Regions from separate parts of the Kineococcus mangrovi genome, predicted to be linked through region 1. Evidence: predicted binding sites of a transcription regulator. Region 1 holds the regulator's gene; the other holds the start of a gene.
The links. Region 1 encodes LexA, which represses DNA repair genes until DNA is damaged. Its sites were predicted from a motif close to TCGAACANNTGTTCGA; they were not measured.
Positions count from the first base shown of each region.

Region 2: ruvA (Holliday junction branch migration protein RuvA) is a predicted target of LexA. The motif match lies at 1,811-1,826, and genes of this name have one in related genera.

Region 1 is NZ_JBGGTQ010000007.1:15,312-20,574, reverse strand. Features, by position in the region: gene AB2L28_RS15060 (putative immunity protein) at 1-242, opposite strand, end outside; gene AB2L28_RS15055 (SpoIIE family protein phosphatase) at 825-2,702, shown strand; gene lexA (transcriptional repressor LexA) at 2,781-3,524, shown strand; gene AB2L28_RS15045 (aspartate/glutamate racemase family protein) at 3,549-4,214, opposite strand; gene AB2L28_RS15040 (ATP-dependent DNA helicase) at 4,268-5,263, opposite strand, start outside.
Region 2 is NZ_JBGGTQ010000005.1:97,583-102,845, reverse strand. Features, by position in the region: gene ruvB (Holliday junction branch migration DNA helicase RuvB) at 67-1,167, opposite strand; gene ruvA (Holliday junction branch migration protein RuvA) at 1,164-1,778, opposite strand; gene AB2L28_RS11820 (dienelactone hydrolase family protein) at 1,884-2,606, shown strand; gene ruvC (crossover junction endodeoxyribonuclease RuvC) at 2,519-3,139, opposite strand; gene AB2L28_RS11810 (YebC/PmpR family DNA-binding transcriptional regulator) at 3,198-3,959, opposite strand; gene pdxT (pyridoxal 5'-phosphate synthase glutaminase subunit PdxT) at 4,016-4,633, opposite strand; gene AB2L28_RS11800 (nucleoside deaminase) at 4,728-5,263, shown strand, end outside.

The DNA of each region.
Region 1 (5,263 bases):
AGCACGTCGGTGGGCACGTTGCGGGCGTGCCCACCCACGTCTGCCACGGCCACGGCGTGGCCACACGCTCGCGCCACGGCCCGGGCGGCCTCGTCGGCGCTCCGGCGGGCGGCGGCGTGGCAGCCGAAGGCCAGGGTGCGGGCAGCGCCGATGGACAGCTGGCCCGCGGCGAAGCGCAAGGCTCCGGAGATGCCTTCTCGCAGGCGGGTGTCCTCGGGGTGGGCGTGCTCGAAGAGCGGCAGGACCCGGCGGACGCAGTCGACGGCTCAGGTGATGAGGACGCGTCGGTCCTGTTCAGGCAGGGTCAGGTCGCCCGTGGGTGTCGACGGCACGTCTGCCACCGTGCGCGTGCGGTGGAGCAGGTGTCCAGCAGCACCGTCGCCCGGCGGCAGCGGGGCGACCGTGCCCAGCGCGGTTCGCTCCACCACCGCGAGGTCGCCGACCGGACCGCGCTGGCGCTGGCCACCGGCGACGGAGCGTGCACCACGAGGTGAGCGCGAGATCGCCGGTGCGCGGGCACAGGAACGTGCCGGACCGCGGAAGTGGTGCGTTGCACCCCGTCCACGGCGAAGGAGCGGGATGGAACGTGCCGCTCCAGCGGCGGGGTCACCGGCGGCTCCGTCGTCGGGTCCAAGGAGGTGCCCGTGAGCGAGCCCACCACGCCGGGGAGCCCGTAGCCGACGTCCTGGCCAGCGGGGTGAGCGCGAGGCGCTGGTGGCTCATCGCCTGCCGTGCTGCGCGGACCACCCCGCAGGTCATCGTTACGATCGTCGGACGTGGAGCTCGCCGCGCAGGACGTTCCGAGCAGAGGGGGAACGAGTCGGTTGAGACCGCTGTCCGCGCTGGACTTCCAGCGCGTCTTCGACGAGACACCGGCCCCGCTGCTGCTGCTGACGCCGGACTTCGTCATCGTGCGGGCCAACCGGGCCCGGCTCGAGGTCACCGCCACCACCCTGGAGGCCACCGTCGGGCGCGGGTTGTTCGAGGTGTTCCCCATGAACCCCGACGACCCGGCCGCTGACGGGCTGGTGAACCTGCGCGACTCGTTGACCTTGACCCGTCAGACTCGTCTACCGCAGACGATGGCCGTGCAGAAGTACGACATCCCGATGCCCGGCGGCACCTACGAGGAGCGGTTCTGGAGCCCGCGCAACGTCCCGATCCTCGACGAGGACGGCGAGGTCGTGCTGCTGCTGCACCGCTCCGACGACATCACCGACTACGTCCACAGCCGCGACGCCGCCCAGGCCTCGGCCGAGCTGAGCGAACGCCTGCGCGAGCGGGCCGAACGCGTCGAGCACGACCTGTTCGCCCGCACCCGCGAGCTGGAGCAGCTGGTGGCCCACCTGGGCCGGGCGACCGCCCGCGCCGAACTGCTGGCCGGTGTCACCAGCGAGCTGACCAGCACCCTGGACGGCGAGCGGGCCGTCGGCCGCCTGGCGCGGCTGGTGGTCCCCCTGCTCGCGGACTGGTGCGTCGTCAGCCTGGTCACCGACGATCGGCGCAGTGGTCACCGGGCCGGCGCGCGGGCCCTGCGCGACGTCGGCAGCTGGCACGCCGAGGGGGCGGTGCGACCGGTGCTGGCCGAGTACGCCGCCACCCGCCTGCAGGTGCTGCATCCGGGGTCGCTGCTGGACCAGGCCCTGGGCACCGGCCAGCCGCAGGTCCAGCCGGCCCGGGCCCTGGAGTACCTGCGCTCGGTCCTGGAGCCGGGCCGGGCCCGGGACCTGGTCACCGAGCTGGCGCCGGAGTCGCTGCTGATCCTGCCGTTGCGCGCCCGCGGGCGGACCCTGGGCGCGCTCACGCTGGCCAACGGCGCGACCCGCAGCCCGATCACCGCCGAGGAGACCGCCACCGCGACCGACATCGCCGGGCGGGCCGGGCTGGCCCTGGACAACGCCCGCCTGTACCGCCGGCAGCGTGAGCTGGCCGAGGCGCTGCAGCGGTCGCTGCTCACCGAGCCCGCCCAGCCGGACCACCTGCAGGTCGCGGTGCGCTACACCCCGGCCGCGGAGACCGCGCAGGTCGGCGGGGACTGGTACGACTCCTTCGTCCAGCCGTGCGGGTCGACGATCTTGACCGTCGGCGACGTGCTGGGGCACGACACCGAGGCGGCGGCGGCCATGGCCCAGGTCCGCTCGCTGCTGCGCGGGATCGCCGTGGCCGCCGACGCCGGGCCGGCCGCCGTCCTGACCGGGGTGGACCGGGCGATGGTCGCCCTGCAGGTGGGGACGACCGCGACGGCGGTGGTGGCACGGCTGGAGCAGACTGAGCAGGAGGCCCGGCGCGGGGTGCAGCGGCTGGTGTGGTCCAACGCCGGGCATCCCCCGCCGGTCCTGATCACGCCGCGGGCGGAGGTGTCCTGGTTGCAGGCCCCGGCTGCCGAGCTGCTGCTGGGGGTGCTGCCCGAGGTGCCCCGCGGGGAGAGCGTGGCCGAGCTGGAGGCGGGCTCGACCGTGCTGTTCTACACCGACGGCCTCGTCGAGCGGCGCGGTGAGGTGCTCGACGACGGCTTGGCCCGCCTCCACGGGACCTTGGACGAGCTCGCCTCCCGCAGCCTGACCCTGGACGACCTGTGCGAGGCGGTCCTGCAGCGGATGCTGCCGCAACGGCCGGAGGACGACGTCGCGTTGCTGGCGGTGCGCCTGCACCCCCACGGTGGACGCCGTGGGCAGGACACGCCGGTTCGAACACCTGTTTGATCGCTGCCGGTGCAGTGGCTACCGTGGCCAGGACCGGAGGACTTCCCCCACCCGGGCGAACGCAGACAGGAGAAGGACGTGGCCGACGCGCTGGACGGGACGACGGACGCAGCGGGCGAGGACGCCGGCCCCCTCGGCACGGTCCACGAGTTCCCGGACGCCCCGGTGGTCCGCGACGGCCTCACCCACCGCCAGCGGCGCGTGCTGCACGCCATCAAGGAGTGCGTCGACCAGCGGGGGTACCCGCCGAGCATGCGCGAGATCGGGCAGGCCGTGGGGCTGACGAGCCCGAGCAGCGTGGCCCACCAGGTGAAGACCCTCGAGAAGATGGGCTACCTGCGCAAGGACCCGCGCCGCCCGCGCACCCTCGAGGTCGTGACCCCGGCCCCGCAGTTCGGCTGGGGGCTCGTCTCCGCGGTGGACGGCACCCCCGACGAGGGTCGGCCCGCACCGACCTACGTCCCGCTCGTCGGCCGGATCGCCGCCGGTGGCCCGATCCTGGCCGAGCAGCTGGTCGAGGAGGTCTTCCCGCTGCCCGCGCAGCTCATCGGTGCGGGTGAGCACTTCATGCTCCGCGTCGTGGGCGAGTCGATGATCGACGCCGCCATCTGCGACGGCGACTGGGTCGTGGTGCGCCAGCAGCCGACGGCCGAGAACGGTGACGTGGTGGCCGCCATGATCGACGGCGAAGCGACGGTGAAGGTCCTGCAGCGCAAGGACGGGCACGTCAGGCTGATGCCGCGCAACCCGTTGTTCGACCCCATCGACGGGGACGAGGCCACGGTCCTCGGCAAGGTCACCGCGGTCCTGCGCAGCCTCTGACCGCGCGCACCCCGGGTGACGGGGTCAGCGGACGGGCTGCACCAGCTCGACCGCTGCCTCGATCGCCAGCCGCGGGGAGGTGAGGACGGGCACGTGCAGGTCCCGGAGCAGGGGGGCTGCGTCGAGCATGCTCGCCTGGGCCAGCACGACGACGTCGACGGGGGGGTCCAGCGACAGCACCGCCCGTCGCACCGCGGCGGCCACCCCCGTCGTGTAGGTCAGGAGGTCCCCCGACTCGAACGCCGACCAGGTGTCGGTGCACCGGACCTCGACGAACTCCACGGTCCGGGCGGTGGTGGCCGCGCACTCGTGCAGCAACGGCATCAGCGTGGCCGCTGCCTCGTCGAGGGAGGCCACGACCGCCACCCGCCGGCCGGCGAGCACGGCGGCCTCGGCCATGGGGCGGTCGACGCGGACGACCCGCAACCCCATCTCGGCACCGACCTGCTTGGCCGTGGGGCCGAGGGTCGAGCACGTGCAGACGACGACGTCAGCTCCCTCGGCCACGAGGCGGCGCAACCGGTCCGCGAGCGCCGGGCGGACGCTGTCGGGCCCGTTCGTGCGGGCGGCGGTCAGCAGACCGGCGTCCACCAGATGACGCCCAGCGACGGTGTCGTCGCGCTCAGTCAGGAGATCGCTGAAGGTGCGCACGTGGGCGTGCGCGGAGTGGAAGAAGCCGACGGTGGCCACGTCCCGAGCATGCCACGACGGGCCCTCCCCGGCGCCAGGAGACGACGGTTCCGTCACCCGCTCAGCCTCCGCAGGGCGGCCAGGACGGTGTCCGCGTCGGTCGTGGCCCAGAAGTCCGGCAGGGAGTCCCGCAGGAAGCCGCCGTAGCGGGCGGTGGCCAGCCGCGAGTCGAGCACCGCGACGACGCCCTTGTCCCCGCTCGCGCGGATCAGCCGGCCCGCGCCCTGGGCGAGGCGGACGGCGGCGTGCGCCACGGAGACGCTGAGGAACCCGTTGCCGCCGGCGGCGTCGACGGCGCGGGCCCGTGCCGACATCAGCGGGTCGTCGGGGCGCGGGAAGGGGATGCGGTCGATGACGACGAGGGAGCAGCTGTCCCCCGGCACGTCCACGCCCTGCCACAGCGACAGGGTGCCGAACAGGGAGGTCGCGGGGTCCTGCGTGAAGGCGCGCACGAGCTTGGGCAGCCGGTCCTCGCCCTGGCACAGCACGGGCGTGCCGACCCGCTCGCGCAGCGCCTGCGCAGCCTCCTCCGCGGCCCGGCGCGAGGAGAACAGCCCGAGGGTGCGCCCGCCGGCGGCCTCCACGAGCGCCGCGAGCTCGTCGAGGGTCGCCTCGCCGGCCCCTGCCCGCCCGGGCGGGGGCAGGTGGCGGGCGACGTAGAGGATCCCCTGCCGCGGGTAGTCGAAGGGGCTGCCGACGTCGAGGCCCGTCCACGCGGTGGCCGAGCCCTCCGCCCCCTTAGACCCCTTCGCCCCCTTGAGGCCGAAGGCCCCCGCGACGGGGTCGAAGGACCCCCCGAGGGTGAGCGTCGCCGAGGTCGCGACGACGGTCCGCTCGGTGAAGAGCCGTTCACGCAGCAGCCCGGCGACGGACAACGGGGCGACGTGCAGGGAGGGTGCGCGCGAGGCCGGGCCGGAGCCGGCGCTCACCCAGGCCACGTCGAAGCTGTCCTGCGCCCCCCGTCCCACGTCGGCGGCGAGCCGTTCGGCCACGGAGAAGACCTCCTGGACGGCGGCGCGGGCGAGGTGCCGGGCCCCGCGCGACTCCGG
Region 2 (5,263 bases), on a different contig from region 1:
GCCAGGTTCCGCGGGGACGGAGCAGGAGCACGGGGCGGGACCGACTCGCCCGGGTAGTCTAGGGGTTCACCCGGTCGGCCCTTGCGCCCCGGAACCGCCGGGAGCGTCGGGCGGCCCCTCGTCGGACCCGTCCTCCAGGGTGGGCTGCCAGGCCGCGCCGGCGGGCGCGTCGCGCGGCGGGGTCAGCCCCAGGTGCGCCCACGTGTCGGGCAGCGCGATGCGCCCGCGCGGGGTCCGGCCCAGCAACCCCTCGCGCACGAGGAACGGCTCGGCGACGGTCTCGACCGTCTCGGCCTCCTCCCCCACGACGACGGCCAGCGTCGACAGCCCGACGGGACCCCCGCCGAACCGGCGGCACAGCGCGTCCAGGACCGCGCGGTCGAGGCGGTCCAACCCGCGCTCGTCCACCTCGTAGACCTCCAGCGCCGCCCGTGCCGCACCGCGGTCGACGATCCCGGACCCGCGCACCTGCGCCCAGTCCCGCACCCGCCGCAGCAGCCGGTTCGCGATGCGCGGGGTGCCGCGCGAGCGGCCGCCGATCTCCGCGGCCCCCTCGGCCGTCAGCTGCACCCCGAGCAGCGAGGCGCTGCGCCGCAGCACCTGCACGAGCTCCTCGGGGGTGTAGAAGTCCAGGTAGCCGGTGAAGCCGAAGCGGTCGCGCAGCGGCGCGGGCAGCAGACCGGCCCGCGTCGTCGCCCCCACGAGGGTGAACTTCGGCAGCTCCAACGGGATCGCCGTCGCCCCGGCGCCCTTGCCGACGACGACGTCGACGCGGAAGTCCTCCATCGCGATGTAGAGCATCTCCTCGGCCGGGCGCGCCATCCGGTGGATCTCGTCGAGGAAGAGGACCTCGCCCTCGTCCAGGGAGCTGAGGACGGCCGCGAGGTCGCCGGCGTGCTGGATGGCCGGGCCGCTGGACTGGCGCAGCGGGGCGCCCATCTCCGAGGCGACGATCATCGCCAGCGTCGTCTTGCCCAGCCCGGGCGGACCGGAGAACAGGACGTGGTCGCTGGGGGCCTGCCGCGCCTTGGCGGCGTCCAGGACGAGGGAGAGCTGCTCGCGCACCACCTTCTGCCCCACGAACTCCTCCAGGCCGTGCGGGCGCAGCGCGGACTCCGCGGCCCGTTCCCGCTCGTCGGCGCCCGTGGTCACCAGCCGCTCGCTCATCCGCGGCCCGACAGGTGGCGCAGGGCCGCGCGCAGGGCGCCCGGCACGTCGGCCTCGGCCGCCGTGCCGTCGGGCTGGTCGGCCAGCACGGCGTCGACGGCGTCCCCGGCCTGCCTGAGCGGGTACCCGAGGCCGACGAGCGCCTCGACGACCTGGTCCTTGCGCGGGTCCCCGCCGTCCGCCGGGGCCGCGGGTGCTGCGGCACCGGCGGGCGGGCCGAGGCGGTCCCCCAGCTCCAGGCAGATGCGCTGGGCCGTCTTCTTGCCGATGCCGGGCACCCGGACCAGCGCGGCGTGGTCGTCGGCGGCGACCGCGGCCCGGATCCCGTCCGGGCGGTGCACCGCGAGCATCGCGAGCGCCATCCTCGGTCCCACGCCGGAGGCGGTCTGGACGATCTCGAAGACCTCCTTCTCGTCGGCGTCGGCGAAGCCGAACAGCGTCAGGGAGTCCTCGCGCACCACGAGCGTGGTGTGCAGCAGCGCCTCCTCCCCCACGCGCAGCCCCGCCAGGGTCGCCGGCGCCGCCAGGACGAACATCCCGACCCCGCCCACCTCGACGACCGCCGAGTCCAGCCGCACCGCGAGCACCCGCCCGCGCACCGACGCGATCACACGACCTCCAAGCCCACCGAACCAGACGCACACCGAACACTTGTACGAGAGGCTAGACGCCCCCTCCGACACGACGGACCCGGCACGCCGGGGCAGAGTGCTCCCGTGAGCCACGAGCAGAACGACAACGCCCTCCAGAACGTCACCTTCGACAGCGCCACGGAGTCCGGCCACGCGCACGGCTACCTGCGCGTCCCGGAGTCCGGCGCCGGCCCCGGGGTCATCGTCATCCAGGAGTGGTGGGGCCTGACCGACCACATCGCCGCCATCGTCGACCGCTTCGCCCGCGAGGGGTTCGTGGCGCTGGCCCCCGACCTCTACGGCGGACGCACGACGCACGACTCCGCCGAGGCGGCCCAGCTCATGACGGACCTGCCGGCCGAGCGGGCCGCCCAGGACCTCGCCGGCGCCGTGACGTACCTGCTGGACCGTCCCGAGGTGACGTCCTCGACCGTGGGGGCCGTCGGGTTCTGCATGGGCGGCGGCTTCGTCCTGCGCCTGGCGGCCCAGCAGGGCGAGCGCGTCGGCGCGGCCGTGCCCTGGTACGGCCTGCCGGGCGAGGACACCGACTTCTCGGGGCTGCGCGCGGCGGTCCTCGGCCACTACGGCGAGGAGGACACCTCGGTGCCGCTGGACGCCGTCCGTGCCACAGCCGACCGCCTCCGCGAGCAGGCCGGTGTGGACGTGACGCTGCACGAGTACCCCGCGCCGCACGCCTTCTACAACGACGAGCGCCCCAACTACCGGCGCGAGTCCGCCGAGCTGGCCTGGGAGCGCACGACGACGTTCCTGCGCGAGCGCCTGGCCGCAGCTTCGGCCTCGGCGTAGGCGTTCCGCCGTCCCGTCACGAGCGCGGAGTGCGCGGCGGCCTCCAGCCGGGTGCTCGCCCCGCCCCGCCACAGGTGGCACAGGGCCAGGGCGAGGGCGTCGGCGGCGTCGGCCGGTCGCGGGGGGCTGTCGAGGCCGAGGATGCGGGTGACCATCGTCGTCACCTGCTCCTTGCCGGCGCGCCCGTCCCCCGTGACCGCGGCCTTGACCTCGCTGGGGGTGTGCATCGCGACCGGCAGGCCGCGGCGGGCGGCGGCGACGAGGACCAGCCCGGCCGCCTGCGCGGTGCCCATGACCGAGCGCACGTTGGCCTGGGCGAAGACGCGCTCGACGGCGACGACGTCGGGACGGTGGGTGTCCAGCCAGGTCTCCAGGCCCTCGCTGATGGCCAGGAGCCGGGCTTCGACGGGGTCGGTGGCGGGGGTGCGCACGACGCCGACGCCGACCATGGCGGCCCGCCGCCCGGTGCGGACGGCGTCGACCACCCCGATCCCGCACCGGGTCAGACCCGGGTCCACCGCCAGCACGCGCACGGCCCCCACGATCGCACGGGGCGGTCGCGGGGGCCGTCAGGAGCGGCGGGCCGGGGTGTCAGGCGTCCTCGAGGGCCGCCATGACGTCGTCGGACACGTCGTGGTTGGCGAAGACGTTCTGCACGTCGTCGCAGTCGTCCAGTGCGTCGACCAGCCGGAACACCTTGGTGGCGCCCTCGGCGTCCAGCGGCACCTGCACGCTGGGCACGAAGCTGTTCTCCGCGGAGTCGTAGTCGATGCCCGCGGCCTGTAGCGCCTCGCGCACGGCGACGAGGTCGGTGGCCTCGCAGACGACCTCGAAGGTGTCGCCCTGGTCGGTGACCTCCTCGGCGCCGGCCTCCAGGACGGCGAGCAGGACGTCGTCCTCGCTGAGCTCGGTGCCCTCCTTGCCGATGACGACCAGGCCCTTGCGGCTGAACATGTACGCGACGCTGCCCGGGTCGGCCATCGAGCCGCCGTTGCGCGTCATCGCCGTCCGGACCTCCATGGCGGCCCGGTTCTTGTTGTCCGTCAGGCACTCCACGAGCAGCGCGACGCCGCCCGGGCCGTACCCCTCGTACATGATCGTCTGCCAGTCGGCGCCACCGGCCTCGGCCCCGGAGCCGCGCTTGACGGCGCGGTCGATGTTGTCGGCCGGCACCGACGTCTTCTTCGCCTTCTGGATGGCGTCGTAGAGGGTCGGGTTGCCGGCGGGGTCGCCCCCGCCCGTGCGGGCCGCGACCTCGATGTTCTTGATGAGCCGAGCGAAGCTCTTGGCGCGCTTGGCGTCGACGACGGCCTTCTTGTGCTTCGTCGTCGCCCACTTGGAGTGGCCGGACATGTGGTTCCCTCCGCCTCGCTGAAAATGCTCCGCTGTCCTGCGAAATCCCGTGCGCGTCAGTCCCGCTGCCGCACCATCGCCACGAAGTGGCGGTGCACCCGGTCGTCCCCGGTGATCTCCGGGTGGAACGCCGTGGCCAGCAGAGCGCCCTGCCGCACGGCGACGATCCTACCCGCGGCGGGCCCGGAGCCCACCCGGCCGAGCACCTGCACGCCCGGCCCGGCCTCCTCGACCCACGGCGCACGGATGAACACGGCGTCGGTCGGCGGTCCACCGTCGGTGATGCCGGCCAACGGCAGGTGCTCCTCCCAGGAGTCCACCTGCCGGCCGAAGGCGTTGCGCCGCACCGTGACGTCGAGGCCACCGAGGGTCTGCTGGTCGCGCGCGCCGTCGAGCAGCCGGTCGGCCAGCAGGATCATGCCCGCGCACGAGCCGTAGACGGGCAGGCCGCCGGCGATGCGCTCGCGCAGCAGCTCGCGCAGCTCGAAGACCCGCAGGAGCCGGTCGATCGTCGTGGACTCCCCGCCGGGCAGGACGAGGCCGTCGACGTCGCCGAGCTCGGACGGGCGACGGACCGTGACGGCCCGTGCGCCACCGGACTCCAGGGCGGCGACGTGCTCGCGGACGTCGCCCTGCAGGGCCAGGACGCCGATCGTGGGGGTGGTGCTGGTCACCGGCGCAGCGTAGGGCCCGGGAGGGTCCGCGCACGTGCCTGGCCCTACGCTGCGGCGGGACCGCACCACGGACCACACCGGAGGACCGGACAGCATGCCCGTACCCGCGGACCTCGCCCGCTCCTTCACCATCGCCCTGCCCGCCTGGGTGGACGAGGAACTGTCCGGCACGCCCGCGGTCCTGCCGACCCGGCGGGAGCGGATGGCCCTGGTCCACCGCCTCGCCGCGCGGAACTTCCGGGAGGGCGACGGCGGCCCGTTCGCGGCGGTCGTCGTCGACACCGACAGCGGCGAGCTGGTCTCCGTCGGCGTCAACGTCGTCCTGTCCACGGGGATCTCCTCGGGCCACGCCGAGGTCACCGCCCTGGGGTTGGCCCAGGCCCGCACCGGGTCGTGGGACCTCGGCGCGGGCGGCGCCCGCCGCGAGCTCGTCGTGAACTGGCGCCCGTGCGCCCAGTGCTACGGCGCGACGCTGTGGTCGGGGGTGCGCACCCTCGTGGTGGCCGGGTCCGGGCCGGAGCTGGAGGAGATCACCGGGTTCGACGAGGGCCCGGTCCGCGACGACTGGGCCGAGCAGTTCCAGGCCCGCGGGATCGCCGTCGTCACCGACGTCCTGCGGGAGGAGGCGCT